2 linked regions of the Allorhodopirellula heiligendammensis genome follow. The protein of the gene in region 2 interacts with the protein of the main gene of each other region in a pairwise test. Links are inferred from orthologs where the notes say so. Each region holds a gene or a part of one and is shown on either strand. Other genes may lie near its edges.

Region 1 (15,321 bases), on a different replicon or contig from region 2:
GAGTGTTTCACTTCGACCTGCTGCAAGAAAGCAATGGCGCGCGCCGGGGTGTGCTACACACGCCCCGTGGTGACGTGCAAACGCCCGCGTTCATGCCGGTTGGCACGGTCGGGACCGTCAAGGGCCTGACCATCGACCAAGTCGCTGCGACGGGCGCCGACATGATCCTGGGTAACACCTATCACTTGCGACTGCGGCCTGGACATGAGACGGTCGCCAAGCTGGGTGGACTGCACGCGATGTGTGGCTGGGACGGCCCGATCCTGACCGATTCTGGTGGGTTCCAAGTGTTCTCACTGGGGGCGCTCAATCGGGTCACGGAGGAGGCCGCAACATTTCAGTCGCACCTCGATGGGGCGAAGATTGTCTTGACGCCCGAGCATTCGATTGAGATCCAGCAGGCACTGGGCAGTGACGTGGCCATGGTGCTCGACCACGTGATCGCGTTGCCGGCATCGGCCGCTGAGGTCGAGGATGCGTTGGCTCGATCGATTCGCTGGGCACGACGCTGTCGGGAGGCGGCGGACCGCCCCGAGCAGGCCTTGTTCGCCATCGTGCAAGGTGGGCTCGATCCCGTGCTGCGTCAACAATGTGCGACGGAACTGGCCTCGATGCCGTTTGAGGGCTATGCGGTGGGGGGCCTCAGCGTTGGCGAAACGCCGGAGGAAATGTACACCACCGCGGCCATCACAACCCAGTACCTACCGACCGACAAGCCGCGTTATTTGATGGGCGTGGGGACACCGCGTGATCTGATTGAGAATATCGCTCGCGGGATCGACATGTTCGACTGCGTAATGCCGACTCGAAACGGGCGAAATGCGCTCGCGTTTACCGATGATGGGCCGCTGAAGTTGCGAAACGCCGTGCACCGCGAGGATACTCGCCCGATCATGGATGACTGCCCCTGCTTGGCGTGTCGCCATAGCCGCGGCTATTTACGGCATCTTTTTAATGCCAACGAGATGCTCGGTCCAATCCTGCTGTCGCATCACAACTTGGTGTACTACGGTCGGCTAATGCGAGAAGCTCGCTCGGCGATCGAGGAGAACCGGTTTGCCGAGTTTGCCAGCGGGAAGCTGAAGGGCTGGGGTTACGAGCCGGTGGCATAGTCGATCGCTGGCCAGGATTGTTCGAGACAAAATCTTGGCTTGATCCTTACCGGAAAGGCCGCCGTTTTTCCTGGCCCAGGGAGAGCCGGCCTTCGACGGCGTGGGGTCGCGGTGCACCTTGAGGCCCCGGGCCAGCTTGATCGCTGCCCTGGCCCCTGCTTCGCTAGGCGCAACGCACAACAACTCCGCTGGGGAGGATGAAGTACTAGCGCCGCTGGTCGGCCAAGTTGGTTGGAAGATGCACGCCCGGTGAGCAACGCCGTTCGGGCCGACACGCGGACAGGGTTTCAACCCGTCCGGCGTGACCGCTCAGGACGACGGTCCGCCACTACTCTTGGGCTGGCGGCTCCGTCTCGGTCGCCGGCGCTACAGGAGCTCCGTCTTCGGATTTTTCTTCCGCAGGGACACGGACGACGGCGATGAGCTCATCGCCTTTGTCGACGCTCATGATGCGGACGCCTTGGGTGTTCCGTCCGATGACGTTGATATCCGAGGCGGCGATCCGTTGCAATTTTCCCTTGGCGGTCATCATGAAAAGCTCGTCCTCGTCGGTCACGCGGGCAATGCCGATGACCTTCCCGTTTCGCTCACTTGTCTTGATGTCCCGCAGGCCCTTGCCGCCACGTTTTTGGGTTCGGTACCGAGCCGAGCCGCTGGTGGCAGCGTTCTCATCGTCAGCCCCCGTGTCCGCCGCATCATCGTCATTCTCACCACCGTCGGGGGCGTCGATGGCATTGGGGCCGAATGGTGTGCGTTTGCCGTAGCCATTCTTGCAGACGGTCAGCAGGGTGGCTTCTGGGCTGGTGACGACCATACCAACGATGCGGTCGTCGCCAATCAGCGAAATGCCTTTGACGCCTGACGTATTGCGGCCCATCGGGCGGGAATCGGATTCGCGGAACCGGATCGCCATCCCGCCAGCGGTGACGAGCATCATCTCGTCATTCGGGCCCACGACGACGGCATCTACCAGTTCGTCATCTTCACGCAATTTGATTGCGATGATGCCGCCACGTTTTGGCCGGCTATATTGCTCCAGCGGTGTTTTCTTAACCAGTCCGCTGCGCGTCACCATGGCGACGTAGTGCCCCGGTTGATTGAAGTCACGAACGGCTAGGCACTGAGCAATCTGCTCGTTCGGTTCCATCTGCAGCAGATTGACGATCGCCCGGCCCTTGGCATCGCGGGCGAGCTGGGGAATGTCATAGACCTTTTGCCAGCGAACCTTCCCGGTTGTCGTCAGGAACAACAGGTAGGCGTGCGTACTGGCGACGAAGAGGTGCTCGATGGGATCCTCGTCATCGCTCTTGGCACCCTTGAGTCCCTTGCCGCCCCGGCGCTGCGTGTTGTAAACGCTCGTCGGGGTTCGCTTGATGTAGCCGCGGTGGCTGATCGACACGACCATCGGTTCTTCGGTGATCAGGTCTTCGAGATCGATATTCCCGAGCTCCTCGTGGCTGATCACGGTGCGTCGCTTGTCGCCGAAGCGACGCTTCATCTCTTCGAGGTCTTCCTTGATGATGTCGCTGACGCGTTGCGGCGTGGCGAGAATATCGAGGTAGTCGATGATTTCCTTGAGCAATTCGGCGTGCTCTCCCGAGAGTTTCTCTTGCTCGAGGTTAACCAATTGGCCGAGCCGCATCCGCAGGATCTCATCCGTCTGGACACTCGTCAGGGTGTAGCTGTCCGCCTTGCCCCGTTCGCTGGTGAATTGCTTGAAGCCGTCCTCACCGAGTGCCCGCTCGAGCATGGCGGCGGGACACTGGATCGACATCAACCGCTCTTTCGCTTCCGGCTGGGTGCGTGAGGTGCGGATCGTGCGAATGATCTCGTCGATATTGGCAAGTGCGAGCAGGAGGCCTTCGACAGTGTGCTTGCGGCGGCGAGCGCGGGCGAGCAGGAACTGGGTGCGGCGACGGATCACCGTGCCGCGGTGTCGCAGGAACTCAGCGAGCATCTCCTTGAGCGTCAGCTCACGCGGCTTGCCATCGACAAGCGCGAGGAAGATCAGCGAGAACGTGTCCTGCAGCGGCGAGAACTGATAGAGCTGGTTCAGGATGACGTCTGGATCCTCACCCCGCTTGAGCTCGATAACCAGCCGCACGGGCTCCTTCAAATCGCTCTCGTCGCGAATGCCCGAAATGCCCTTGATGCGGTCGCCGTTGACCAGCGCGGCGATCTTTTCGATGATTCGGTCGCGGTACTGCTGGTAGGGGATCTCAGTGACGACGATACGGCTACGATTGCCCCGCATCTCTTCGACCTGGCATTTCGCACGCACCACCATCGTGCTGCGCCCGGTCTTGTAGGCGCGGCGGATACCGGCCCGGCCGCAAATTATGCCGCCGGTGGGAAAGTCCGGGCCCGGGATAATTTCGCACAGCTCGTCGATGGACGTATCGGGGTCATCGACGAGTTTAATCAGTGCGTCGCAAACTTCAGTGGGGTTGTGCGGCGGAATACTGGTGGCCATCCCGACGGCGATCCCGCCTGATCCGTTGATCAGTAAGTTGGGGAACCGGCTAGGCAGAACGGTCGGTTCCGTACGAGCTTCGTCGTATGTGGGGACGAAATCGACGGTGTCGAGTTTGAGATCGTCGAGCATTTGCGCCGCGACCGCAGACATTCTCGCTTCGGTATACCGCATGGCGGCAGGCGGCAGCCCGGCGACGCTACCGAAATTACCCTGCTTATCGATCAGTAGCGCCCGCATGTTCCATTCTTGCGCCATCCGCACGAGTGTCGGATAGATCACGCTTTCGCCGTGCGGGTGATAATTACCCGAGGTGTCACCGGAGATCTTCGCGCATTTGACGCGTTTGCTGCCAGGGCCGAGGTTGAGGTCGTTCATCGCCACGAGGATGCGGCGTTGGGACGGTTTGAGACCGTCGCGAACGTCCGGCAGAGCGCGGCTGACGATGACACTCATCGCATAGGTCAAGTAGCTTTCACGAAGCTCGTCCTCGATCGGCAAATCGACCATTCTCAGTGCGCTGAATCCACCTGATTCATCACGACCACCCTCGGGTGTGCCGTCGCCAGGGAAGCCGGTCCGTGGTGGCTTACCACCCGTACCGCTACCGCCACCGGCCGCAACCGAGCCGCCCGCGGAACTGTCATCAGCGGAAGAGTCGCCGGTCGAGGAGTTACCGGATGCCGTGGCGTCGCCACTTTCGCCGTTCACGCCCGAGTCGTCGTCGAGATTGTCGATGTCGTCTGAGTTATCGCCGTCGTCAGCCAAGTGTCTGCTCGGTAGAAATGCGTGAGAAAAGCTGTGCAAAATCGCCACGAAACATGCCCGTGACGAAGGCGCATAGTATAGCCGACGGGGATCGTGATCACAACGGGACGAATCCTCTGTGTGATTGACGCAAGGCCTTGATCTTCAAATACTTAGGGCCATGCGATTTGCGCACCTCCTCCGCTCAATTCCGGAAGTCCATGTTCATGTCTGGCCCCGACGACGAATCCATCCTGCGTTCGATCCGTTTGTTCCGCGAAGCGCTTGAGCAAACGCAACATCTTTACATTGAAGCCGGTAAGCTCGCCGATGGTAGCTACGGATGGTTAGCTGGTACCGATGCCGACTCTTCGACCGACATGGCCGCGCAAATGGATGCCCTGCACCAGGGCTTCGTCATGAAGGTGTTCGCTGAGACGCTGCCGGATCCGAGTGTGCAGACGATGCAACAGCGACAGCTCGGACGCGTGCTGCTGGAGCACCTATGGAATCAGCCTGTGATGGGCACACACCTACGTGAATCAATGGATTGGCTGCTGCAGACGGCACGTGACTTGAGCTGGTACGACGTGGTAAGACCGTTTCTCGAAGTTCCGTCCTTGCGTGATTCCTGGGGCGAGGTGGAGACCATGGCGGCCCGCTTGGCGACGATGATCGCAGTGATTGACGGTAATGAAGATGGTGCCGACCGGGACCGGATACGGAAAATTCAGAATGAACTGCACGATGCGGAGAAGATGGCGAGATCAGCCCAGGAGTCCGTGCCAGCTGCATGGGAGCAGTCTGCTCCGACCCCCCCACTCGCTCCCAGTAAAGGCGATCACCAGGCCGATATCGACCACGCCCGCGACGCGATCGCTTGGCTGCGTGGTGAAGCCAAACGGCTGCGGGAGGGCAGTGCTGATCCATCTGGGTCCGACCAAGACCAATCAGCCCAGTCGATGCCAATGGCCACGTCTTCCCGTGGTGGAAAAACCACAACGCCAGCAGCCGACCAGGCGAAACCCGACGAGCTGACAGCGTCCCCCCAAGAAACCGACGAGCGGACCCCGGAAGAGCGACTCGCCGACACGCGAGCGAAACTCGATCGGTTAATAGGCCTCGATGCGGTCAAGAATCAAATTCAGACGCTGGCGAACTTTTTGAATATGGAACGCAAACGCGTCGAGCTGGGGTTGCCGACGATGCGTCCAAGTTTGCACATGGCGTTTGTGGGTAATCCGGGCACGGGCAAAACCACCGTCGCGAGAATCATTGCCGAGATTTACGGTGCACTCGGTGTGCTCGAGAAAGGGCACCTTGTCGAGACAGATCGCAGCGGGCTGGTGGCGGAGTACGCCGGACAGACCGGCCCAAAGACTAACGCGAAGATTGATGAAGCACTCGATGGGGTCTTGTTCATCGACGAAGCCTACACGTTGGTCGACGAAGATGGTCAGGATCAGTACGGGCGTGAAGCGGTGCAGACATTGCTTAAACGGATGGAAGATCAACGCGAACGTCTCGTTGTGATCCTAGCGGGATACCCACGCGAGATGACGACGATGATCCGCAGTAATCCAGGACTGAGTTCGCGAGTCGGTACGACGATGCATTTTGACGACTACGATCCCGAAGCCTTGTGTCGCATTTACGAATTGATCGCATCGAAAGCCAAATATGAATTGCCTGGCGAAACGCGGCGCCGCCTGCTGCGTGGATTCACACACTTGTACGTCAATCGTGACCGCCACTTTGGCAATGGGCGGACATCGCGTAATTCGTTTGAGCGGAGCGTCCGTCGACTGGCCAACCGGATCGCAGCGGCTCCTGAGATCACCCGAGAACTACTGATGACCATGCTGCCCGGCGACATCGAAGTGCCCGGCATTACCGACGAGCAACTGGCGGCCCTAGTGGAGCCGGATGGTCTGATCCGGGTGCTCTGCACGCACTGCGAGGCGCCGCAGGTCGTCGACGACGAAATTCTCGGCAGCGACGTAGCGTGCACGGCATGTAAAGAGGATTTCAAGGTGAGTTGGGGCAGCCCTGTTATCGACCGCCAAGTTCCCGAGCAGGCGTCGCCAGCAGCGGAGCGGCAGTCGATTGAGTCCATTCCAGAATCGGAAGGTTGAGCCCCGAAGGAGATCGCAACGCTCTACTAAGCACGCAGGTTGCTGGTTCCAGCGGAAAACTGCACTGGGCGGGGGTTGCAGGGGACGGGGACTACAGGGGACGGGGACTACGGGGGACGGGGGTTGTAGGAACGCGTCGCTAAGGGGGGCGAGGCACTTGGTCAGCTTGGTTGAGGTTGGCCTTCTTGAGCAACTTAAAAATCGACGGTGGCCGACATGCGGTTGGTTCCTCTCGCCCAGTGAAACTCATCTGCGGCAAACGCGAGTGTCAACATGAGCGATGGCCACGTTACTGCGTCTCGTCGCCATGGTTGTCCGCAGGATCTTCGGGCCCAAGGAAAAGCAGTGCGGGCTTCGCCAGTCGGCTATCGGGGTACAGCGTGAGGCAATGACGATACAGTTCTCTCGCTCGCGTTTTATCGCCAGATAGGGCGAGGTTTGTCGCGCAATTCGCTAGCATCATCTCCCTCCAGTCCATCCCGGAGTAATCCAGCATCGTGAAGACGCGATTTCGATCGTACGAGTAATCAAAAAGGGCCACCCTATTTCTGGCGAGGTCCGCGGACTGCATACGAGGTGCTACTCCGTCCAAACAAGTGCGACCACCGAGACCACCAACGGTAAAATCGGCTCATTGGCTAAGATCGATTGCGCAAAGATCTCCTCGCAGTGACTTACCGCGCAGCATGCACCCCACAGCAACTTCGGATGCTGCCGGTCTGGACTGCGGTTAGACCGAGGAAAGGGCCAGCGGATTATCTCGAGCACAAAGCCAGCCCTGGCCGCGACGGCACGCTTCACTCGCAAGACTCTCAGGCGTGCCGGCCGCACGCTTAAAGATGCGCCCAAACTTCCGCACCACATCGCACCAGCCATGCGTGTCCAATCCGATTCGCTGCAAGATCGGAGTCAGATGGGCTGGAATGCTGCCGATCTTATCAGCACGCAATTGGCGGCCCGTCCAATCAAGCAACTCCAAGTATCTCACCATCGATACCGGCAGGAACCCTTTACTGCTCGCTCGACGCCCTGACGCCTCGACTACCGGTCCCGTCGCGTCAGATCGTTCGTCAATCTCGATTGGACTCATCCACCCACTGCGACGCCGAGCACGACTCCGCTCCCAATCGTGGGTGCTAGGCCGACTCCGATCGTGCCGCTCGCTCAAATCGTCGATCCGATCCTTCGCTCCGGTGTAGTCGCTGGTCTCCGGAGTCTCCGCCAAAGCCGCGCGAATCGGGTTCAGGTCCACATACGCCGCACACACCAGCAAACTGGATTCATCGAGCAAAATTTGCGCTCGGTATCTACCTTCCCAAAAGTGCCCGCGAACCTCGTCTTCAGCATTGCTCCTCCGCGCAATGTTCTCAGCGGTGCACCGCATCCACCAGCTGATATCGGACAGTCGAGTGCGACGTTCCGACAACACTTCGGGTTGGTTGAGGATCATGTCCAACTCCGGCTTCGTGGGCTCCGCAGGCGAACCGTCCTCGTTTCGCCGCCGGGGGAATAATCGCAGCCAACGCCGGGCCACCTCTTCGTCCGACCAAGCTGCCGCCACATCCGCCCGACTGCGTAGGACCAGATGAATGTGGTTGTGCATCACCGAAAAAGTCAAGCAATCGATCGCAAAGACCGAAGCCAGGAACTCCAGGCGATCACGAATCCAGCCACGCCGATGTTCGTACGAGGTCCCCGTCAGCGGATCGTCACCGCAAAGAAACGCACGTCGCACGCATCTCTGAATGCAATGCACCACCTGCACTTCGGACGGGTCTAAAACTTCACCACGAGCTTGACGAGGCATCACATCGACTCCGGAAAGAGGAATGTCGGCGGTCGCAATGCACTCGCAACCAGTTCTATCGTACGCTGGCGAGAAAACTGAGCAAGTAAATATTGCCTGTCCCTTTTTAGTCGGAGCATTTGCGATGCGAGGTTTGTCGACGTAGATTGCCTATCTTTCGTTGACATGGCATTACAATTCTTTCTAGTGTCTCGCGCATGGACTGTCACGCGCCCTCGAAACGATTACCTCTGCCCACTGTGGTGAGCCGAATTCGGTCGTCATTCGTGATGGCAGCGATGGTGTGGGTCTGCACTTCGACAGGCTGCGTCACAGCGCGATATCTGCAAGACCGGCCCATCCGTGCCAATGCGCTCGAAAGTTCTTTGCAGCTGTTGGGGCGGAAAGGCCCCGAAATCAGCAGTCGCACCCAACACACGTTGCGTCGCTATGGGCTCAGCGACACCTATCAAATGGATAGCAATGGTTGCATCGGCAAGCTGCGGACGCTCAATCGCCAGAACCTCGATCCTGAATTGACCTATGCCGTCGCTGAACTGGCCTATGTCGAAGGTAAAATCGCTGAGCGCAGTGGCGAAACCAGCACAGCGATGAATCACTACGGTATTGCGCTGACGACTAGTTATCGATATCTGTTTGGTCAACAGTTATCCGACGTCCGCAACGAATACGACCCTCAGTTCCGCGCGGTTTGTGATTTATACAACGAATCGCTCGAAGATTTGCTGCGGGTGCTGTGCGCAGAGAATCAACTGCGTCCGGGGCATACCTACACGATCCAGACGGCAGACCGCAAATTCATCATTCGCACTGAGATGCGTGGGGGCTGGCAGCCCGATGAATTTGATCGCTATGAGTTCGTCAGCGACTTCGATATTAAAACGCTTCGCAATCGCCACACGACGTTCGGGCTCGGCGTGCCACTGATTGCCGTGCGGAAACCTCGTGGAGGTGAGGATACGCGAGAGGACTATTACCCCGAGGGGCTCAGTTATGCGGTGACGGCGCTGTTGCGTTGTTCGACCGAAGGTGATATCGGTCCGGGCTACGCGGGGTCGGGAGACCTGTTACCGGACGCACAATCCAGTGTTCGTTTGGCCAGTCATCATGTCCCTCAGATCACGCCGGTGTCGGACGACCCCAACGAGACCCCTGTCTGTGTGCTCGAATTCTTTGATCCCTTACGGGCCAATCAAATCAAACTCGGCGGCGACTGGGTACCGTTGGAAACAGACTTAACGACGCCGCTAGCCTATTTTCTCGACAGCCCGGAATACCGCAAACGCGACCGCGCCACCGAGGGATTACTCGATCCCGACGATGCCCAGCAGAAGCGTGGCTTGTACATGCTCGAACCGTACGATCCCAACCGCATTCCAGTACTGATGGTCCATGGGCTGTGGTCGAGCCCCCTAACATGGATGGACATGTTCAACGATTTGCGGAGTTTCCCCGAGGTCCGTGAACGTTATCAATTTTGGTTTTATCTCTACCCCTCCGGACAACCGTTCTGGTTAAGCGCCACGCAGTTACGGAGTGACCTCTTCGCGATGCGACAGACGTTCGATCCAACCGGACGGGACCGTGCTGTCGACAACATGGTGTTAGTCGGACACAGCATGGGAGGTCTGGTTTCGCGGATGCAAACGATCGACAGTGGTGATGATTTCTGGAATCTTGTCAGCAATCAACCTAAAGAGAAACTGCGCGGACCGCCGCAAGACGTGAATAAGCTCGTCAGTGCGTTGGAGTTTCGCCCCAATCAATCGATCAGTCGGGTGATCACCATCGGAACCCCGCATCGGGGCAGCGATCTAGCCAATAGCGCGACGCGGTGGTTGGCAGGCAAGATCATCAAACTGCCGAAGATGGCACTCTCGACGAGCACACGTCTGATTCGGGCCAATCCGAACTTTTTCCGCGACACGAGGCTGCTTACCGAAGCCAATGCGGTGGACTCACTCGCACCCGATTCGCCTATTTTCCCGGTGTTGTTACGTGCGAAAACATCGCCGGAGATTCGCTACCACAACATCATTGGAGTGCTTCACGATCCACCGATGCTGGCCGGTCGCAACTACAAAGGTGACGGAGTGGTTGAATACGCCAGCGCTAAAATGGAGGACGTGAAGAGTGAACTGGTCGTTGATGCCACTCACACGAGCCTCCACATGACTGGAAAGTCGATCTTTGAAGTACGGCGAATTCTCTTGGAACATCTCGAAGAGGTCGACTCAGAAGATCGCTTGGCCTGGGCGGCACCCAACCGCACACCGCTGGTGGCCGACGGCGCCGCTGGGCTGATTTCAGACCCGCGATTCCGATATGAGAAATCGTCCGCGTTCCAGGTCAGCGAAGCTGTTCGCGATGAACCTGCGTTGCGATAGTCGCACGCTGGTCAGGCCACCCGCCGCTCAGGGCGTTGCGGTGAGCTTTCACGAGTGATGTCGCAGCTTCGGTTTAAGCTGGAACCGTCTGGCAGAGCTCTCCCTGGCCGCGCCAAAGCGATGCGTTAGACAACCGTCGCGGAATCGAGATACGACGAGGATTGTCCGATTGATACCCATTCGCTCGATACCTAGTAGTCGAACCAAATGCCCCAGCCCAGGTATTCCTGACTCAGCGTGTAAAACTCGAACTGGTTACTGGGACCGTCCCCATACTGCAGACCGAACCGCAGTCGTCGGCCTGACTGTGGCCCCTGAAATCCCCAACCGGCTTGGATTGTCGTCTGCATATGGAACTCGGTGGCTTCGAAGAATCCGAGGTTGGCGGCCGCAAAGGGGGCGATCCCTCGGGGTCGGTTCGGTGGTGGTGTCCACTCCGCTCCGGTTTGGAATTGGAACGGTCGAGCTCCACCGGAACGGTGCACGGCATACGCCACTTCCCCGTAGACTCGAGTGGGCTCGGTCGGCTTGTAGCTGATCCCCCAGATCAACGATTCAGTCACGTAGTTAATACGTTCAAAGGTCGGATTTCGAACGAGGTATTCATCGCCAACGTGTGAGCTGATATGGAAGTAGCCAGCCTTCATTGCCCACGGCCCTTCCGCCCACGTGAGTTCCGTTCCGAAACGATAGTCTACGGATTCAACATCAGTCTGTTCGAGCAGGTTCAGCCGTGTGATCGCGGCCCCCTCGAGATCCCACTGCCAGCCATGTGGATCTTTCGCTCCGGGCGTACCGTATCGCAAGAAACCGACGCGTCCGCCGAGCGTGGCATCCCAAAAGTAACCGCCCTTCTCATCGGCGAGCAGCAGCGCCGAAATACGCGGCTCTTGGGGGCCCGCGAGATACGAATGCCACAGTAACCCATCCGGCAAGACGATCCACTCCCGCTGTTCGCTGGTGGACCGCGAGGTCGACCCTGCAGGAATGTAAACTTGCTGAGCACCATCGGTTAGCAGCGGCACGACATCACCCGCGTCGACGTCCATGCGCGACGCGTGACTGTCGTCGAGAAGCGAGCCAATCGTGTCCGCTGTCGAATCAAGCATATGGTCGTTTGTCGGAACCCATTCACTGAGTAGCGATGGCAACTCAGAGTTGACATACTCACGACCTTCAGCCATGGTTGAGGGGGTATCCGCCAACACGATTGTCGCTGTCACCGCAAACATGCTAAGGCACATCAGCGGCAATGTGGGCGGTCGCCTACTCCCGTCTGCCATCGTTACGAACCTCTCGGTTTTCTAGGTTCGCACGTTGCATGAAATCGCGACGTGCCAAGAAATGCATGCGGTCTCGCTTAGTACCAAAGCAATCACGCAATTTTTTTTAGGTTTTGACTCAAGAAAAACGGATCCATCAAATCTGATTTTGCGTCGTTCGAGAGGTGGGTCTGGTTGTATTGGTCGGACTGTTTGAGTGGGCTGCGTGAGTGTTTTCAGAAAATAAATCGCAGTCACGCGCCCGCTCGACGAGAACGATCGTGCTCGTAGGCTCGCTGCATAATCTCATTCGTTTTCCTGCCGGTCCGCCCCGAAATTGCCGGGCTGCGGTTTTCCGACACCGCTTGCGAAAACTCCTCGATCAGGGGGCGATGCAGGTTACTCGCCGGTGGGTGTGACTCGACTGTAACTCCGTCGGCGGTGAACAACGTCAGGTCGCCTTGATTGAGGTCTTCTACGGTAATGCGGCCATCGGTACCAATGATCTCAAGTCGATCGGGCGAATTGATGGTACCGAAAAAGCACTGCAGTACACCATGAGCTCCGTTTTGAAACCCAAGCATCACGGTGGCAACCTGCTCGGCTTCGAAATCGGGAGCGTCCATCATGCTGGACTGGACGGCGTCGATGTCACCCATCAGCTGCAGAAACACGTCGATGCGGTGGCTCCCGATATCCATCAGTGGGCCACCACCACCGCGGGCGCAGATCACACGCCAATCATCGGCAGGAAATCGATTAGGATTTCCAGTCACACAGGCAATCGACAGGATGCGCCCCAATTTACCAGCATCGAGTAATTGCTTAATTCGCTGCACGACCGGGTAAAATCGGCGGTAGTACGCTACACCGAGTTGGACGTTCGCCTGATCGCAAGCGGCAATCATTTGATCGCATTGATCCGGATCGAGCGCCATTGGTTTTTCAACGAGGACATGTTTGCCAGCGGCGGCGGCAGCAATGGTCTGCGGTAGATGACAATCGACAGGGGTGGCGATGTAAACAGCATCGAGGTCTTCGATCGCCAATAGATCATCGGCGTTCGTGAAACGGCCGGGCACCGAGAACTGATCCGCAAAATCATGCAACTGCGCTTCGCTGCGCCGGCAAACCGCCACCAGATCCGAAAGCGGGTCCGCTTGGATGGCCGCCGCCACCCGTTTGTTGGCAATGTCGCCGACCCCGATCAGTCCCCACCGAATAGTCATCATACTTCCTTCGTCATGGTTGCCGTCGCTTGCATCGTTCAAGCTTGAAGCGGGCTATCGTAGGCTAGGAGTGAGGTTCATAAAACCATGGAAACGTTGCTGCTCTCCCTGCTGGCGACAAGTACGAGTTGCGATTGGACAACGGGGCACACTCAGCATTTACGGATCATTCTCTGCGGACCGAGTCGTAACGGTGGAACCCCCATCATCATCGGACCATGCCGACCATGAGCACAGCCTGCTGGGACGCCTACTCACGCGACGATGCCGCAGCCCAATCACTGGCGGAACAGGCCCGGCGAGGATGATGTTTTAGAACCGCTCGACCGGGTACAGCGGAAATCGGCGGCGGCCTGCAATTGCTGGGGGCGGCACGGCGGTGAGCGCCCATTCGCCATAATTGCGATCTTGGGGCAGCGGAGCCAATACCTTATTGCGTTGCCTATTTTCTCGCAGCAAGTTTTTTAAGGGAATATCCTTTCCTTTGTTCGACTCACTGCGTATAGTGAGGTGTTCGGCAATTCGAGCCCTCTCGGTTTGATCATGTCAGGGTTCGCCGCGCTGGACGCCGCCACAGGAGCGGAGCGGACCGCCTGTCAACCGGGCCCCGTTTGCCGCAGTACGTCAGGGACGACCTGTATTCGAAATGGGCCCAGCATTCTTTCGCGATCGTTGCGTTGGCGGCGAATTGCGTAAGCGGTGTCGTCGGGAATTCCTGTTTCGGATAGATCCAACTCTCTGAACAGGAATCGAGTGATGGGTGATGTCCTCCCCGTACCGCATGCCCTTGTCCCTGGGTCAAACACGGACGATTCAGTAGACGTTCGCGATGTGTTCGCGGCACGGTTGCCCGCCGCCATCCTAGGCCGACAGCCTGCTCAGCCGGCGGCGATCGAGCGTTACGAGGGCCTGCCAGCATTTGGCTTGGTACGGCACGCTGCCGACGTGATTCCGCACCGTGTTGCCGTGATCTATGGCGAGCGGAGTTGGACCTATGAGGAACTCAACTATGACATCGTACGCTGCGCTGCGATGTTCCAGGCCTACGGTATCGGACCTGGTGATCGCGTCGCTGTGTTGCTGCCCAACGTGCCTGAATTCATCGTCACGGCGAACGCGGTTTGGCGGGCAGGCGGCGTGACGGTAGCGCTGAGTCCATTGATGGCTGCGGAGGAGATTGACAAACTCGTCGATCAAACTGGGTGCAAGGTGATCGTAACGCTGGACATGCTCGCCCATTTGCTCGCCCCCTGCCAAGCCAAACTAGATCACACATTTTATGTATCCATTCGTGAACATTTGCCTGCCTTCAAACAGATCGGCTACTTGTGGATGCGTCAACAGCGACTGGGGATGTGGTCGTTGCCTGCCGACCATGCTCATCATTGGCTGCGAGAAGAGATTGCGAACACGCAGCGGGAGTGGAAACCAGTACCAATCAATCCGCATACCGATCCCGCATACATTTTGCCGACCGGTGGCACCACGGGTGTTCCCAAGGCCGTCACGCTTAGCCACGAAAACATGGTAGCGAATGCTTGGCAGCAATTGATGTGGACTCGGCGAAGGTTTGCCGAGGACACCATGCTGGCGGTATTGCCGTTTTTCCACAGCTATGGGATGTCGGCGATGGTAATGGGTGGTGCGGCCATGGGGGCCACGCTGGTACTGCACCATCGCTTCAACGTCCGTCAAGTCATCTCGCTGATGGTCCAGCATCGCCCGACGGTCCTGCACGCCGTTCCAGCGATGTTGGCTGCGATGAATGAACGACTCGACGACTACCCCGCGGACTTGAAGTCGGTCAATTGGGTGATCTCCGGCGGAGCTCCGCTGGACGCGGACATTGCCGAAACCTTTGCGTCTCATTGCGGTGGGTTGGTCGTGGAGGGCTTCGGGTTGTCTGAAGCTTCGCCGGTCACGCATGTCGGCGATCTTTACGCGGAGCCGTGCTATGGCACGATCGGTTTTCCGCTGCCCGAAACTCAATGCCGAATCGTCGATGAGCACGGCGGCCTCGACGACCTGGGGTGTGGCGTCGTCGGCGAAATGGTCGTCCGGGGACCGCAGGTGATGCTCGGGTATTGGCGAGACGCCGAACGCACGCAAGCTGCCATCGAAGATGGGTGGTTGCGCACCGGAGACTTGGCGAGCCGCGATCGGAGTGGT
Region 2 (15,118 bases):
TTCGCAATTGCCGTGGTCCGCAGTGACGACGAGGCTACCGCCTGCGGCGAGGGTTGCCTCAACGATACGCCCGACGCAGTCGTCTACCTTCTCGACAGCGGTAATCGCAGCGTTCAAGACGCCCGTATGCCCCACCATGTCACCGTTGGCAAAGTTGACGATGTACAAATCATTCTCGCCGGCCTGAATGTGCTCCAGAACTTGTTCTGTGATACCTTCTGCGGACATCTCGGGCTCTTGATCGTAGGTCGATACGTCGCGCGGTGAGGGCGCCATTCCCCACTCTTCACCAGCAAATGGATCGTCACGGTAATCGTTGAAGAAAAAAGTCACGTGCGGATACTTTTCGGTTTCTGCACAGCGAAACTGCTTCAGGCCTGCCGTCGCAACCACATCGCCGAGAATATTCGGCATCTTGGCACGCTTTTCAAAAATCACTTCCACGGGCAGTCCGGTTTCATAACCGGTCATCGTTGCGAAAAAGAGATTATCTATTTTCGCACCACGATCAAAACCGCCACCAGGAATGTTCTGCCATTCGGGATCGCTATAGGTGAAGGCTTTGGTGATCTCTCGAGTACGGTCGCCACGATAGTTCATGAAGATAACCGCGTCGCCCGGGCTGACCAGAACGGGCGATTGGCCCGGAGCAACGATTGACGTGGCCAGGACAAATTCGTCTCCGGTACGATTCGAGTCCGATGGATGATCGTAATAGTCTTGAATTGCCTGGCTGGCCGAAGTCGCGGTGTGGGCGGCACCCTTGGTCATCATATCGTAGGCCGACTGAACACGTTCCCAGCGGAGGTCACGGTCCATTGCATAGAATCGACCGATCACCGAGGCGACGACGCCGACCCCAGCCTGCGCGCATTTGTCCTCAATCTGCTGCACAAAATTCAGGCCGCCGTGAGGCGAGGTATCTCGTCCGTCGGTGATCGCATGGATCGCCAGTTGGTCACCTTTGAATCCGTTTCGTTTTGCTAGATCAATGATAGCCATACCATGCTGTAAATCGCTGTGCACACGACCATCAGACATGAGCCCGAGTAAATGAAGGCGACCACCTGATTTCTTGACGTGATCGACAGCACCTTGGATGACCGGATTAGAGAAGAACGACTCGTCACGGATCGCACGGGTGATCCGCATGACTTCCTGGTCAACGATTCGTCCGGCGCCAATGTTCTGGTGCCCAACTTCGCTGTTGCCCATCACACCATCGGGCAGTCCCACGTCTTCGCCCGATGTGGCGATCAACACAGATGGATACTCTGCGGTCAATTTCTCGTCGACGGGGCATTTTGCTAGATAGATAGCATTACTGTCGTTCCACTTCGGGTCCGGATTCTGTCCCCATCCATCACGAATAATGAGAACAACAGGGCGTCGGCGTAATTGAGTCACGGCGGTAAATGGGGTGGGAGGGATGTGTGGTTCTCCAACGTCTGGAGACGGTGGCTACAAGGCGGTGCTTTACAGTGCTACTGGCATCGGGGCAATTTGGTAGGCGCGATTCCGAAACAAAAACTCGATGATATTCCCTTCGTGCGGCTGCAACCAATTGATGCGATTGGTCGCCAGCGGGCCGATGTTCAATCGATCGATTTCGACGCAGCGGCCAGCGTCCTCGATCAATGCCTCGTCTGATGTGATCACCGTTCCGATGAGCGTGGGCCCGATGTTCCGCAGCATTTGATTCTGCGGACACTCGACCACACTCACAAACGGGAACATGTATTCCTTCGCCGCGACGGCTCGCTCATGGGAATCGGCATGCACCACCATCGGGCGTAAATACGCGCAGTGGTCACGCTCGATCAGTTTCTCGCCATATTCGGCGGTCATGTTGGTCACGCCGGACTCAGCGAGGTCTTGCTCGACCATCGCCCACGTGCCCGTCGCCATCGCAGGGACGGTAAAGGCAGCGAGCTGAGCCTGGGGATCCGTTGGCGGCACAACATCGATGGGGCCGATTTTCTCGGCGATCGCGGCGGCGATTTCGCGGGTATGACGACTGGCCCAAATGCCCGAGCAGTTGATACAGCTACGGCCCGAATTGCTCAACACACTCTCCACCATCACGTCTAGATACGTTTCCCAATCATCAACGATATCGTCACCCAGCAAGATTTTCGAAAAGCCAGGTCCATGAGCTTGCACCCGCGGATTTCCAGCGTGCTGGGCGAGCGTCTGAGCACTGCCAAAGATCATGCTCCGTGGTGTTTTGGCCATGATTGCCCCGCCCGCGTCGTGTCCCCCCGGATACAATCCAAACGCGGCTGGAGGAACGCCTGCCTCCATGAACGCGGATACCATGCGGTAGGGCGTCCAAGGCTCCTGCGATCCCGGCTTGAGTGCCAGCCCGATCTGCAGCGCAATTGCGGGCAACCACAAGGTATGAACACCTGGCGAGTTGTTCGGTAGCACCGCCCCGAGAACTGGCGTTTGGGCTTGATAGCTCACCGTGACGCCACGGCCTTCATCGCCGTAACCCTTGGAGAAGATGGACAAGTCCAAACCACGCGTCAAGCACTGCAGGATCTCATCCATCCGGCTGAGCACGAAACTGTTTTTTGCCATATTCGAGCGGCACATGTGCTCGGGCAACCCTGTGCTGGCGGATTGCTGATGCACAAAGTCATCCACGCTCTGCATGGAGTCACCCACGCGCAGCGTCTGGTTCTCAAACAGCTCAGCTGCTTTTTTGCTCATCGCAATCAGCTCGTCCGTTGGTACCTCGAGCAGGGCTTTCCGAGCGAGATGGGCTTTCGTGAGATCTTTCGAAACAATTCCGCCACCCACCGTGCCAACGCGAGCAATCGGCTGTCCCGTGTCAAAATGGACAACATCATTGAACTCAAGGGACTCGTACTGCTTGCCCCAGCGAAGTGGATTGAGAGTAATCATAAGAATGAGAATTCAGAAAGAAGGAAAGGTTCAGAGTTCGGGAAAGAGTGGGTGAGCCACGGGTCGCTAACGCGCCGGGCAGCCGCGCTAACCCGGTCGTTTGTGTCTCATTGAAACGATCGCCAACCCGGTCGCCTGCGCGACTGGGCTCAGTCAATCGCCCGTCTCGTTAATAGACACCCACGGTCGTGGCGCTGGCGAGTTCATGGAATGGACGTACACCGCTCACACCGTCCCATGGAAAGTTTGCGATCGGTCGCTCGCGCTCGCCTTCGTCGCGTTCCATGAACCCCGGTACAAAGAACTCATCGGTGAGCGTGTACAGTTTCACACGCCCCGTTTCGCCATAGCCGACCACCTGGTCGTAGTCGTCAAACGCGACAACCTCGGTGGCAGCGCGGGGCTGGGGGGCGTAGTAAGCGATCTTGTAGCCGTCCTCAGCAGTGATCGGTTTACTGCATGCCAAACCCATCAGCGTGTTACCATAGGTGGGCGTCATGTAGATCCCGCTTTCCTCGGGCAATCCACCCAGCATTTCCTCAACACAGAAACGCGTCCACTGCGACGTGAACTCAGTGCCACCAGAGAAAATCCCGGTGATGCCCACCTCGGCCAGGTTGGTGCCTCTTTCCTCCAGCGCTTCACTGAGCGACTCGAGCAGCTTCGGCGTGGCAAACATGCACTTGACATCATGTCCCGCGGTCAAAATCGTCACTGCTTGATCGACACAGTGCTTTTTGTACTCTTCGAGATGGTCCATCCATCCTTTCTTGATCAGCTTGACGACCCAGCGCGGATCCAAGTCGATGCAGAAGCAGATGCCGTCGCGATGTTGGGCCAGATGTTCCACCGCCACTCGCAGCCGCCGCGGTCCGCTCGGGCCCAGCATCAGCCAGTTGGCACCCTTGGGAAAGTATTTTTCAGGCAGCGTCTCGCTGAATAACTCGTAGTCCTTCCAGTGATCCTCAATCACCATGCGGCTCTTCGGGATCCCCGTTGTGCCACCGGTCTCAAAGACATACACCGGTTTACCAGCGTGTCCTTGGGGAACCCAGCGGCGAATCGGGCCGCCACGCAGCCAGTCGTCTTGGAAGTGCGGGAACTTCTTGAGATCGGCAAACGAGCCGATGTCTTTGAGCGGATCAAAATTCAGCTCAGACTTCTTTTCCAACCAAAACGGGCAACCCGTTTTCTCGCTGAAATGCCAATGAACGGTCTTGAGCGTATGCTCATTGAGGCGGTCCAGAGACGCCGCCGCAGACGACTGAAGTTCAGCTTCGGAAACTTCCCCAACAGCACTCATATTTTCCTCAGGCAAAGATAGGTGTCAATCAACGTAACGCCGCCATTGTGAACGCATGACACCGTTCCTACAACCACAACAAAAAACCTCGGAAGGGCCACTTCCGAGGTTTTTGAGTTTGATATCAGAGATTGAGATCACGAGCAGATGGTCTCACCGGCGAACTGGTTTAACTAGCGAACTGGATTGACTAGCGAACTGGGCTCACTGGATCTGGAGGCACGATGATCGGATCATCACCCCCGCCGAGCCCCGCCAGACCGGCAAGTCCGGCCAAGCCGAGGAAGCCGCCGCCGAAACCACCACCTCCGCCTCCGCCGCCACCACCACCACCACCGCCGCCAACGGAGCTGAAGCCAACGGAGCTGAAGCCAGCGCCGCCTAATGGATTGCAGCAGGAGTCCGCTTCACAAATCGAGTTTCCACACTCGTCAACAGCTTCACACGCATCACATCCCGCAACGCAATCGTCGCATTCATCGATGAGAATCGGCTCTTCATAAACCTCTGCCTCACAGCATTCCATGGCCTGTGGCAATGGGGCGACCTGCATTGCGAATTCTCGGCAGCAGAGCGGATCGCCATGGATCGATGTCAATGTCCGGTCGTTCTGCGTGATCGCTTTGGCACCGCTGACGCGGCCGGCGAACTGATTCACCGTCGATTCGTCAATCAGTTCAAATCCCGCCATCCCCAAACCAGCCTGGCCGAGAGCCAGGATCGAATACTCTCCTGGAGCCACGTCCACAAATACAAACGTGCCGTCTTGCAACGAGACAACGCGATCAACGACTTCACCCTGATGCACAAGAAACACGTTGAGCAGTCCGGCATCCCCGAGTGTCGCGCCACGCGCTCCCGCAATGTGCAACCGGCCTTTCAGACCACCATCGCTTTGGCTGACGCGAAACGACCTGTCGCCAGCCACCCGGTCGGAGATGCCTGCCAAGTCCACGTCGTCAATGGTGTACGAATTCTGGCCGCGAGCAGGCGGTAGATAGCGTAAGATTGAGGTTTTCACCACCGTGTAATCAATGGCGGCAGCGGCAATGTCCACCCGTTGAGGAAGCTGATCGGCGGCTACCATTTCGCCATCAACGACATGCATTGCACAGCAAGCGAACACACCATCAGCGCGAGCGGTCAGTGCGTAGACGCCTGCCTGGACGCCCGTGATGACGAACTGCCCGTTCTCATCGGTGGAGCCGCGAAATTTTTCCCCGTCTTGATTGGTCATCACCACGACCGCATTCGCAATCGCTTGTGCCGAACCGTTGGCAGATGGCAAAATGACTTGACCGCTCAGCTCTCCCGGGGTCGCCGGATTGACCCACTGAGATACAGTAAGGTGATCGGTAACCGCTAGGTTTTCTGACTGCGCAGCTGCGGGAGCCGCCAACAGCGCGCAGGCTGCCGAACTGCAAAGCGCCATCAAAGCCAAGAAACGTGTCATGATGAGTCTCGTAATGAAAAAAGGTTGTAAACCTACTCGAAAGAGGGATCGATCCTCTCCGTCAACCGTCAAACCACTGGCAAAATAGGCAAACTGTACAGCGTTATCGTAAGTCAACGAATACCGAGTATCAACATAGTTCCTGGGAAGAATGTGGAAAAAAGCGATCCCAACCCGTTCTCCGTCTCGACGGATTCCTCTCTCCAACGAGGGGCGTATGCCGATCACGCAGTACTGTTGCGACGCAGCTTCCTGTTTCGCGTTATCGACATTCAGGAGCCGTTTACAGGCAGACTAACCTACAGCGGCTGGCGTTTTCGCCAAATTGTCGAAATTGATGGCCGGTCGTGCTGGTTCCGCATCAGTTGGTTGAAAATTCACTCTAAGTTCGACTTCACGCTCCCGACATCCATCGCGGTCGAGCCCAGTTGGGGGGATATCGAAAACCGCACGGTATCTGTCGAAATCGGGTTCTCGCGCGGCCTAACGATCCGTCGCTTCCGAATCTGGCTGGGAGGACGAATCCTTTACGACGAAATCAACTGAGCCGTCGCGATCCGTTCAAACAAGTCGCATCGATAGCGACGGTTGTTATACATCCAAATTGCGGACATCGAGAGCGTGGGTTTCGATAAATTCACGACGTGGCTCGACCTTGTCCCCCATCAGCAGGCGGAACATTTCGTCAGCGGCACCGGCGTCAGAGAGGTTCACCCGAATCAATGTGCGGTTTGCTGGGTCGAGGGTCGTCTCACGAAGTTCTTCCGCATTCATTTCCCCGAGTCCCTTAAACCGGGTGAGGGTGAGGCCCTTTTCACCAGCGGCCCGAATTTCCGGCAGGAGCTCGCGCAAATCCTCCAGCGGTCGACGGATATCTTCGCCCCGGATCAATTCAAATCGGGGAGTGGTCGACCCAGTACGGTCCGCAGGAATGAGATCGTCGAGGCCAAAGCCGAGGGGTTGGAGTTCTTTCAGTCCACTGTTGATGGTGCGAACCTCGTGCAGTTCGGTTAGGTGAGCGACAATTCGCTCTTCGGGCTCGGCAGCGTTTGCTGCCGCATCGGACTCAGCAGCGGTGCCTGCTCCTACATCGGCAGAACCAGCATTCTCAGCGTCATCAACGCCCTCTTCAGTCTCTTCTTCGATGTCCAAGTGAGCACCGCGCTCGGTTAGGAATTGCTCGACTTCCTCGAGGGTGTGGAACCAATGTTCTTCGCCCTGGAACGTCACCAGGAAGGTGGGTAATTTCCCTGCGACGGGATCCAACCGCATCGCGTGCACCCGCAGGCTGACGCCCCGCCGCTCGAGCGCTAGGACAGCATCCTCCATGCTGGCGAGAGCCTCGGCCAAGGCACGCATTTTCTCGGCCTCAACCCGTCGCCCATCCTCTGCTTCAAACACGGTGTCATTGAGACCACGGTTGAGCAACTGTCCCTTCATCTCCTCCTCGCTCTGCACATAATAGCGTGATTTGCCGTGCGAAACGCGGAACAGTGGCGGCTGGGCAACGTAGACGTGGCCAGCGGCGACCAACTGGTACATTTGACGATAAAAGAAACACAGCAACAGCGTGCGGATGTGGCTGCCGTCGACATCCGCGTCAGTCATGATGATGACTTTATTATAGCGACGCCGCGTCAGGTCTTGATCGACACCGATGCCGGTACCGATCGCCTGGATCATCGACTGGACTTCCTCGTTGGCGAGCACCTTGTCTTCGCGACTCTTGTAGGCGTTGATGATCTTACCACGCAGCGGCAGAATCGCTTGGAATTCACGCATCCGTCCGCCCTCGGCAGACCCGCCTGCCGAATCACCTTCGACCAGATAGACTTCGCATTCCTCCATCTTTTTCGAGATGCAGTCGCGTAGCTTGCCGGGCAAACCACCACCGCCGAGTGCGTCTTTCCGTTTGCGGAGCTGGTCCTTTGCCTTCCGAGCGGCCTCGCGGGCTTCAGCGGCGAGCAGCCCTTTGCGGACGATGGTCTTGGCGACTTTGGGGTTCTCTTCGAGGTATTTTGAGAGCGCTTCGCCCACGCCACTGGTGATGATCCCATCGACTTCGCCATTGCCGAGCTTTGTCTTGGTTTGTCCTTCGAATTGCGGATGAGGCACGCGGACGCTGATGACGGCCGTCAAGCCTTCGCGGAAATCATCGCCCGTTGGCGTGATCGCCTTGAACAAGCCTTCTTTTTTACCGTAGTTGTTCAGCGTTCGTGTCAGCGCCGAACGGTATCCAGAAACGTGCGTGCCGCCTTCGGTCGTATGAATATTGTTAACATAGGACTGAACTGTGTCGGTAAATTCGGTCGTGTACTGCATGGCGATGTCATATTCGACACCCTCGCGTGCGCCGACGATGTGGATCACGTCGGCATGCAACGCGTCGCTGGCCCGGTTGAGGTGCTGGACGAACTCAACGATCCCCTCATTGTACTGAAAATCGCCGCCTTCGCCGTTCCGCTCGTCGAGGAATTTGATTCGCACACCGCTGTTGAGGAACGCGAGTTCCTGCAAGCGTTTGAGCAGGGTGTCGTAAACGTACTTCGTCGTCGTGAAGATCTGCCCATCGGCTTTAAATGTGGTCTTCGTCCCGGTTTTCTTGGTTGCCCGACCTTTTTTGACCGGCCCCATCGGCACCCCGCGTTCGTACTCCTGCGTCCACGTGAACCCGTCCCGGCTGACTTCGACCTCGGCCCATTGACTGAGAAAGTTCACCACGGTGACACCGACGCCGTGCAAACCGCCGGAGGTTTGGTAAGCACCTTTCTCGAACTTGCCACCGAATTTCAGTACCGTCATCACGCCCTCGAGCGTGCTGACTTCCCGATCGAGCTCTTCGGACAGCTGTTCGTGACGTGTCACCGGGACGCCTCGACCGTCATCCTCGACCGTCACACTGCCATCGGTATGCACAACAACGGACACCGATTTGGCGAAGCCAGCCATCGCTTCGTCGATTGAATTATCGACGACTTCGTAAACCAAGTGGTGCAATCCGCGGGAAAACGTGTCCCCGATGTACATACTCGGCCGTTCGCGGACGTGCTCGAGGTCCGAGAGGTGCTGCAGATCCTTGTCAGTGTATTCGGAATTGGCAACCAACGCGACATACGGGCTTTCCTCGCTCGCCGCAGCTGCTACTTGATCTGTGGCCACCGGTTCAACAGCAGGATTGTCTGCGCCGCCATTCTGGGCGTCGGACTGGGAAGGATCAGGGGCAGAAGAGTCGCTCATAAATCGGCGGCTGTGAGGCCGGAAAACACGGACGAAAGACACGTGAACATCGGGCCGGATTGTAGCAAATATCCGGCTCCAGCGTGAGGCCGCCTCAACGCCTGTCAATTTACCGAGCCGAGACGCGTCAGCGGCCGGGCAACACCACTGTGAGGCTCCAGCGGCCGGGCGGGGCGAAACAGCCCGTGCCAGACAACGCTCAGCTCACAGCATACCTAACCAAACTCGGTTCGATCGATCGCTACGTACGACCAGTCCCCTCAACCCCCAAATGGATCGCCGCCGCCGAATGGATCGCCGCCTCCACCACCGAATGGATCGGCACCGCCACCAAACGGATCCGCTCCGCCGCCGAATGGATCCGCCCCGCCACCGAATGGATCATTGGCATCTGGAGCTTCCTTGGCAGGAGCTTTTGATTTTTTGTCTTCTTTCTTAGTCGGCTCATCAGCAGGCAGAATTTCGGCACTCACAGTCAACGTAGGCATTTCGGCCTCGGGGCGCCGCAAACACTGGATCGAACCATGCTTGTCGAGCAGATATAGCCGATCACTGACAATATTTGTTGACCATATCCGGGGCCGCACGCCCGTCAACTGATGCACCACTTTCCCGTCGGTTGTGTCCAGAACCTCCATCGTTCCACTGAGGGTTCTCGTGTAGATACGATCTCCGATCACACCGATAACCAACTGCACGCCATGGGCCATCCGTCCCCAGCAATCAGCGCCGGTAGCGGCGTCAACACACATTAAGTTGCCGTCGGTGGAGAGAAATAGCACCCGATCATCGAAAACCACCGGCGCCTCATGAATCGGTTCACCGGTTGGCCGAGTCCACATGACCTCCCCCGTCCGCGTTGCCCGCAACCCATAGATTTGCCCGAAGTCGGAACCGAAGTAGAAACGATCGCCAGGGGCTGCCGCCAGTTTGCCATTGACGTTGCCATCGGTGCCCAAGCGGAAATCCATATTTGGCTCGCCCGTGAGATCCAGCACGAAGACAAATTGCTGGGATGTTCCCCAGGCGAGTTTATTGGATCCGATCGCAAGGGTTGGCGAGGCCAGCGCATCTCCGGTAACGGTTTCCGTCAATGGCTCGTGATGCGTGCCGGAAAGCGGATAAGCCACCATCCGGTATCCCACCGACGGTACCACAGTGAAGTCGCCGCAGTGCTGTGGCCCCCGCGTTGGAATCAACTCCAACTGTTGCACGTCGTAGACACCACCCTCAACACTATCGAGGGTGATCAATTCGCTGCCATTGACGACCGTCAGAAATTGATCGTCGACACCGAATCCACTATAGCCTTTTGTGCGGTTTCCCACCCGCTGCAACCATACCAGCTCACCGGTTTCGGCATCGCGGCATTCCAACGTGCCATCATCGGCGAGCGTGAACATGCGGATGGTCGGGACCTCGCGGAACTGAATCTCCGCCTCGATACCCCGACGCTTCAGTCGCCGGATATCATTTCTTGCCCGCCGCTCAGCTTCGGTACGGTCGAGCAAGCCGCTCGACGCAAAGGTCGCCCGACCGCTCCTCGTCATGCGGTCGAGCATCGATTCACGGGCGGTCTCTGGTGGCGCCGCCTCCGACTCGGGTGTGGCCGGCGCCGCCGCTTCAGGGGACTCGGAAAGATCCGGTATTTCGAGCAAGTACCTCGCATAGACGGGCGCCTCGGCAACCGCGTCCGCCGCATCCGCGGCCTGCGTGGCCGTCGCCGATGGGTCCACTTCTGCTGGTTCACCGGAATTCCCAGCGGCGGCCTTATCGACTTTGCCAATCACTTCCACGTACTGCTTGGGCGACGTTTTTAACGCATACAGTTTGTGATCAACGATCGACTGAGCGCCAGCGGGCACGCTAAGGTGCCGCCGCCAAGCCTGGACCAATCCGATCTGGTCCATTTCTACGTGCGACATGACGTCGCGTTCTCCCGCACCGGTTTGCTCTGCTAAGGGCGTGCTCGCGATGAACAACGTCCCGGCCAGTAGCAGAGCGATCGGACGCTGGCCCGCGGCGCACAAGGCCAAGGGGATGCCGACGCGGCGGCCGAGCCAAGACTGAGAGAACATGCAATGCATGGCGGTGGATCCAAGGATCAGTGGAAAAGTGTTCAAATGATTTCAAAAAAAGGGGCCGCCCCTGTGCATTCCGCCTCGGCGACGTCCAACGACGAACCAGAGAGGGAGTGGAGAGGATGAGACCTCTGTTCGACACCGTTCAGAGAAGAGTGCAGTTCATTGTAGTTCACGCCTAACGCAATCGCCAATTTTATCTGACGGGAGCTCCCCCGCTGCTGGCGGGATCGGGTAAACTAAAAATCGTATCGCAAACGTTCTCCACATAAAATCAATGGAATTGGAATGGCTGGTTCGAGCAAAAGAATTTTGATGCTCGTGGGCGACTTCGTCGAAGACTACGAAGCGATGGTGCCCTTGCAGATGTTGCTGATGCTTGGCCACGAGGTTGCCACGGTGTGCCCGGACAAACAGGCCGGTGACAGTGTGGCGACAGCAATCCATGACTTTGAGGGCCATCAGACTTATTCGGAGAAACCGGGCCACCGGTTCGCCATCAACGCAGATTTTTCCGATCTCGACGAGACTTCGTTCGATGCCCTGATCATCCCGGGCGGCCGAGCTCCGGAGTATCTGCGTCTGAACGAGCGCGTCCTCGATATCGTCCGCCACTTCGCCGATACGGCTAAACCCATTGCAGCGGTCTGCCACGGCCCTCAGATCCTGGTTGCTGCGGGCGTTTTGTCCGGGCGACAATGCAGCAGCTATCCGGCCGTGGGTCCTGAAATCACCGCTGTGGGCGGCCAATACGTAACGCCAGGCAAGAATCTCGACACCGCCCATGTCGATGGCAATCTCGTCACGGCCCCAGCCTGGCCGGCACACCCCGCCTGGATCCGGGCGTTCCAGGAACTGCTCGAGTCCACCTAAGTCCTGAGAATATCATGAGCGAATCGACATGACCTCGCCCGAGTCGGGCCGCTCGCTCCGACCGCCCACCACCCTCTCATCAAGTGCGAAGCGGGCTGCACTCGACCGAGACGCCCCACCGCCGGCGGGAGAGGAACATGAACCGGATCGGTTCATTCACCAACGGGCGAAAATCTTGCACGAACTCGTGCGGGTCCGCAGCCAGGCTGAAGCGGCGAGGCTCGAAGCCCAAGCCTCGCGACTGGATGCCTCTGCCGAGCAACTCGAATCGCTGCTCGAACGCATCGATGCCGGCGAGAACTTCACTCCCGATCAGCTGAGGGAGTTCGGAATCGATGAAACACCCGGGATCGGAACACCTGAACTCGCCAATCAAATTCCAGACGATGCACTGGAGCCTACAAGATCTCCTGCGGCCCGGCAATCGAACGCTTCCGGCTCGAGGCTCCATTCCCCACTCGCTCGGTTCAAGAGCTGGGAAGCGATTCGCGAGGCTCAATCTCGACACAACAATCAACACGTTCGGCAAGATGGACCGCACTGCGGCGTGAAACCACCTCGCGGCCGGTGGCGAACTGAGAGCAAAGATGCCGCCCCGACGCGATCGCCAGCAGCGCAGCGGAAACCTGGGGAAGCGAAAGTCGCCAAGACGCTTGACACTCCACCGACGCGGGCAAAACTTCCGACAAGCTCCGCGAAGATTAAACCCATCGATGAGCAGACTGACCCAGCGGCGCCGCAACGTCGATCCACACCGGTAATCATCAGCTGCATTGTTCACCTCATTTTGCTCCTTTGCTTGGCAGCGTTCACACTGAGCACGGTGATGCCCAAAGATCAGATCGCATTGGCGGCGTCGGCAAACGAGCCCAGCGAAGAAGTGATTCAAACGATTGAGATTGAAACGGCCCAGCCCGAAGCCGTGACGTCCGAGACGGCTCCTGACGAGTCTGTTGTCGAACTCGATCCGCTCGGCGAGATGACGGCCGTTAAGGTCAGCGTGGATTCGCTCGGCGCCGCCACGACTCCCTCGCCCCATCTAGCATCGTTCTCCCGAAACGCAGCGGCCTCCTCGGCGGCGATGAAAGCATCTCCGAGTGATTCCGATAATAGGATGCAGTTCTGCGGTGTGGAGGGAGGCGGCAACCACTTCGCTTATCTCGTTGATAGCTCAGGCAGCATGGGGGACGCCTTCGTGTCTGCTCGACGAGCGCTGCTGGAGTCCATCGACATGCTCAAACCCGAGCAACGATTCTATGTCATCTTCTTTGACGCCGAGTGCGACTACATGCGAATCACCCGCGCCGACCAGGACGAATCCCGGAGTGTCGCAGCCACCACCGTCAACAAGCAACGCCTCAAGAGCTGGGCGATGCGAGTGGAAATGGATCGCGGGAAAGCGCCGTATGAACCGCTCGAGTACGCCCTTCAAAGAATCAAACCGGATGTCATCTTCCTGCTGTCTGACGGTGAGTTCCCCCAAGGCATCGAAGACTTGCTCCAGAAGGAAAACAAAGTGACGAACCTGTTCGGTGAGACCAAACCGATCAGCATCGTGCACACGATCAGCTACCACAGCCGGGAAGGTGAGAGTCGCATGCGACGAATCGCCGAAAACAATTTCGGCCAATACCGCCACGTCCCCAAACCGTAGGCTCGTGACTGGCCAGCGTCTCGTTGATCAGCCGCTTGGGAGCGAGCAGCCGGCCGAGTTGGTTGCTTTCACTGTCCGAACGCACCAATACTATTCTTAAACGCAAGCGAAGAACGAGCTGGACTGCCTTGTTGGCGCGTCGAGGTAGTAAATCAACAGGCAGCTTGCCCTTGTTTTCCCCCGACAAAACCAATCACGTCGGCTGGCACCCCAACGGCTCACGCGATCAACGAAACTCGCTGCTTTCTCACAAGTAACGCCACGTGCTCCAGGTGGCGTTTAGTGCACCTTCGACTGGGTCAACTGATCGAGGTAACGCCGAGTGTGAGCCAATACCATCTCATACTCAAGCGGCTCGACATCTTCACCGATCACCTCGGCTTCGATTGGTCCTTGATAGCCCTGATCCAACAGCGTTTGGACGATCGACTCGATCGGCACGCAGCCGTCGCCAAGCAGACAGCGGTTCATCTCGCCCAGCGGACTGTGCCGGCCGTCTCCCAGCTGCAACAAATGGACATGCGGGCTAACATGCGGCAACCATCGGAGCACATCATCGTCCATGCCAACGTGGTACGTATCGAGCACGATACCGAGATTAGGACTACCGACCATATCGATGATCTGCAGAGTGGATTCGAGATCATTGACAAAGGACCACTCATGCCCACAGCCTGGATGAAAGGGCTCCAGTGCGATCTGCACGCCGAACTCCTCGGCGACGATCGACACCTTCGCCAATGCTTCGCACAGGGTCCGTCGAGCGTGACGACGAATGTGATTATTGCGACCACCTGCCAGCACGATGAGTGTCTCGGCGCGGAGGTTCGCAGCATCGGTTACCGCTGACATCGCGTCGCGAACGGCATCGTTGAAACCACGTCCATCACTGCCGGTGAATCCTCCCGCCCAACTTAGCGAAGTTGCCGACAAGTTTAAGTCAGCAAGCAACTCCACACAGCGATCGATACCAAAGTCTTCTACCTTGGGCCGGAACAATCCGATGCCAGCGAATCCATGTTCGGCATATGCTTGAGCGTCTGTCTCGAGATCCCATCGAAATGTCGATAACTGATTGACCGCGAGGGTGTTCATCATCAAGTCGAATCACGCGAAAAGAGCGAGTCAAACGGACGCTGCCAATGTACCCATCCCACGCAGGTTGGGTCGACCGCGACTGCACGGTATGATGGTCGGCAGTATGTCGAGATCGTGTCGCTGTGTAAAGATTTGTTTCGAAAGATATTCAACATCCACCGCGCAAAGACGATAAAAATCTCGCTCTGCATTCACCCATTCCCACACTCACTTCACTGCTTCGATCATGGCCGCATTCTGTCGTTACCTGGAACCTTCAGGTCAAGTTCGCTTCGCACTCTACCGTGCCGGTGAGGCCGATTCAACGCAATCCCCGCAGGTTTGCCCACTCGCGAAACTGATTGATGAACCAACCGAAGCATTGCTAGCAAACAGCAAAGACATCTTCGACTGGACGATCGATCAGATCGAAAGCATACCACAGCCAACCGAAGCTCAATGGCAAACCGCACCTGAAAAATTTTTACCGCCGGTCGCCCTCCCTGAGAAAGTAATTTGCATTGGACTGA

What was found.
Region 1: the proteins of Poly21_RS06275 (region 2) and gyrA interact in binary tests that used the Escherichia coli proteins (3 or more experiments, as listed by UniProt). The link is inferred for Allorhodopirellula heiligendammensis from one-to-one orthologs.

Annotation. Positions count from the first base shown.
Region 1 is NZ_SJPU01000006.1:69,508-84,828, reverse strand. What follows is about bases 1,241-4,687. They hold gyrA (DNA gyrase subunit A), read right to left. Parts: upstream 4,354-4,687; coding sequence 1,441-4,353; downstream 1,241-1,440. Other genes in these bases: Poly21_RS25300 (AAA family ATPase), read left to right, coding at 4,560-4,687. Also shown: tRNA guanosine(34) transglycosylase Tgt, read left to right, coding at 3-1,112; more of Poly21_RS25300, read left to right, coding at 4,688-6,467; Poly21_RS25295 (hypothetical protein), read right to left, coding at 6,757-6,963; Poly21_RS25290 (transposase), read right to left, coding at 7,198-8,274; Poly21_RS25285 (esterase/lipase family protein), read left to right, coding at 8,544-10,661; Poly21_RS25280 (DUF1207 domain-containing protein), read right to left, coding at 10,853-11,884; Poly21_RS25275 (Gfo/Idh/MocA family protein), read right to left, coding at 12,178-13,155; Poly21_RS25270 (AMP-binding protein), read left to right, coding at 13,909-15,321. UniProt on the Escherichia coli protein: A type II topoisomerase that negatively supercoils closed circular double-stranded (ds) DNA in an ATP-dependent manner to maintain chromosomes in an underwound state.
Region 2 is NZ_SJPU01000001.1:1,663,143-1,678,260, reverse strand. Bases 6,058-9,301 are described here. They hold Poly21_RS06275 (DNA gyrase subunit B), read right to left. Parts: upstream 8,904-9,301; coding sequence 6,258-8,903; downstream 6,058-6,257. Other genes in these bases: Poly21_RS06270 (outer membrane protein assembly factor BamB family protein), read right to left, coding at 9,164-9,301; Poly21_RS06280 (hypothetical protein), read left to right, coding at 6,058-6,212. Outside these bases: gpmI (2,3-bisphosphoglycerate-independent phosphoglycerate mutase), read right to left, coding at 1-1,407; Poly21_RS06295 (aldehyde dehydrogenase family protein), read right to left, coding at 1,477-2,910; Poly21_RS06290 (phenylacetate--CoA ligase family protein), read right to left, coding at 3,080-4,213; Poly21_RS06285 (carboxypeptidase-like regulatory domain-containing protein), read right to left, coding at 4,404-5,666; more of Poly21_RS06280, read left to right, coding at 5,820-6,057; more of Poly21_RS06270, read right to left, coding at 9,302-10,990; Poly21_RS06265 (DJ-1/PfpI family protein), read left to right, coding at 11,273-11,857; Poly21_RS06260 (vWA domain-containing protein), read left to right, coding at 11,886-13,511; Poly21_RS06255 (sugar phosphate isomerase/epimerase family protein), read right to left, coding at 13,791-14,609; Poly21_RS06250 (fumarylacetoacetate hydrolase family protein), read left to right, coding at 14,836-15,118. UniProt on the Escherichia coli protein: DNA gyrase negatively supercoils closed circular double-stranded DNA in an ATP-dependent manner to maintain chromosomes in an underwound state.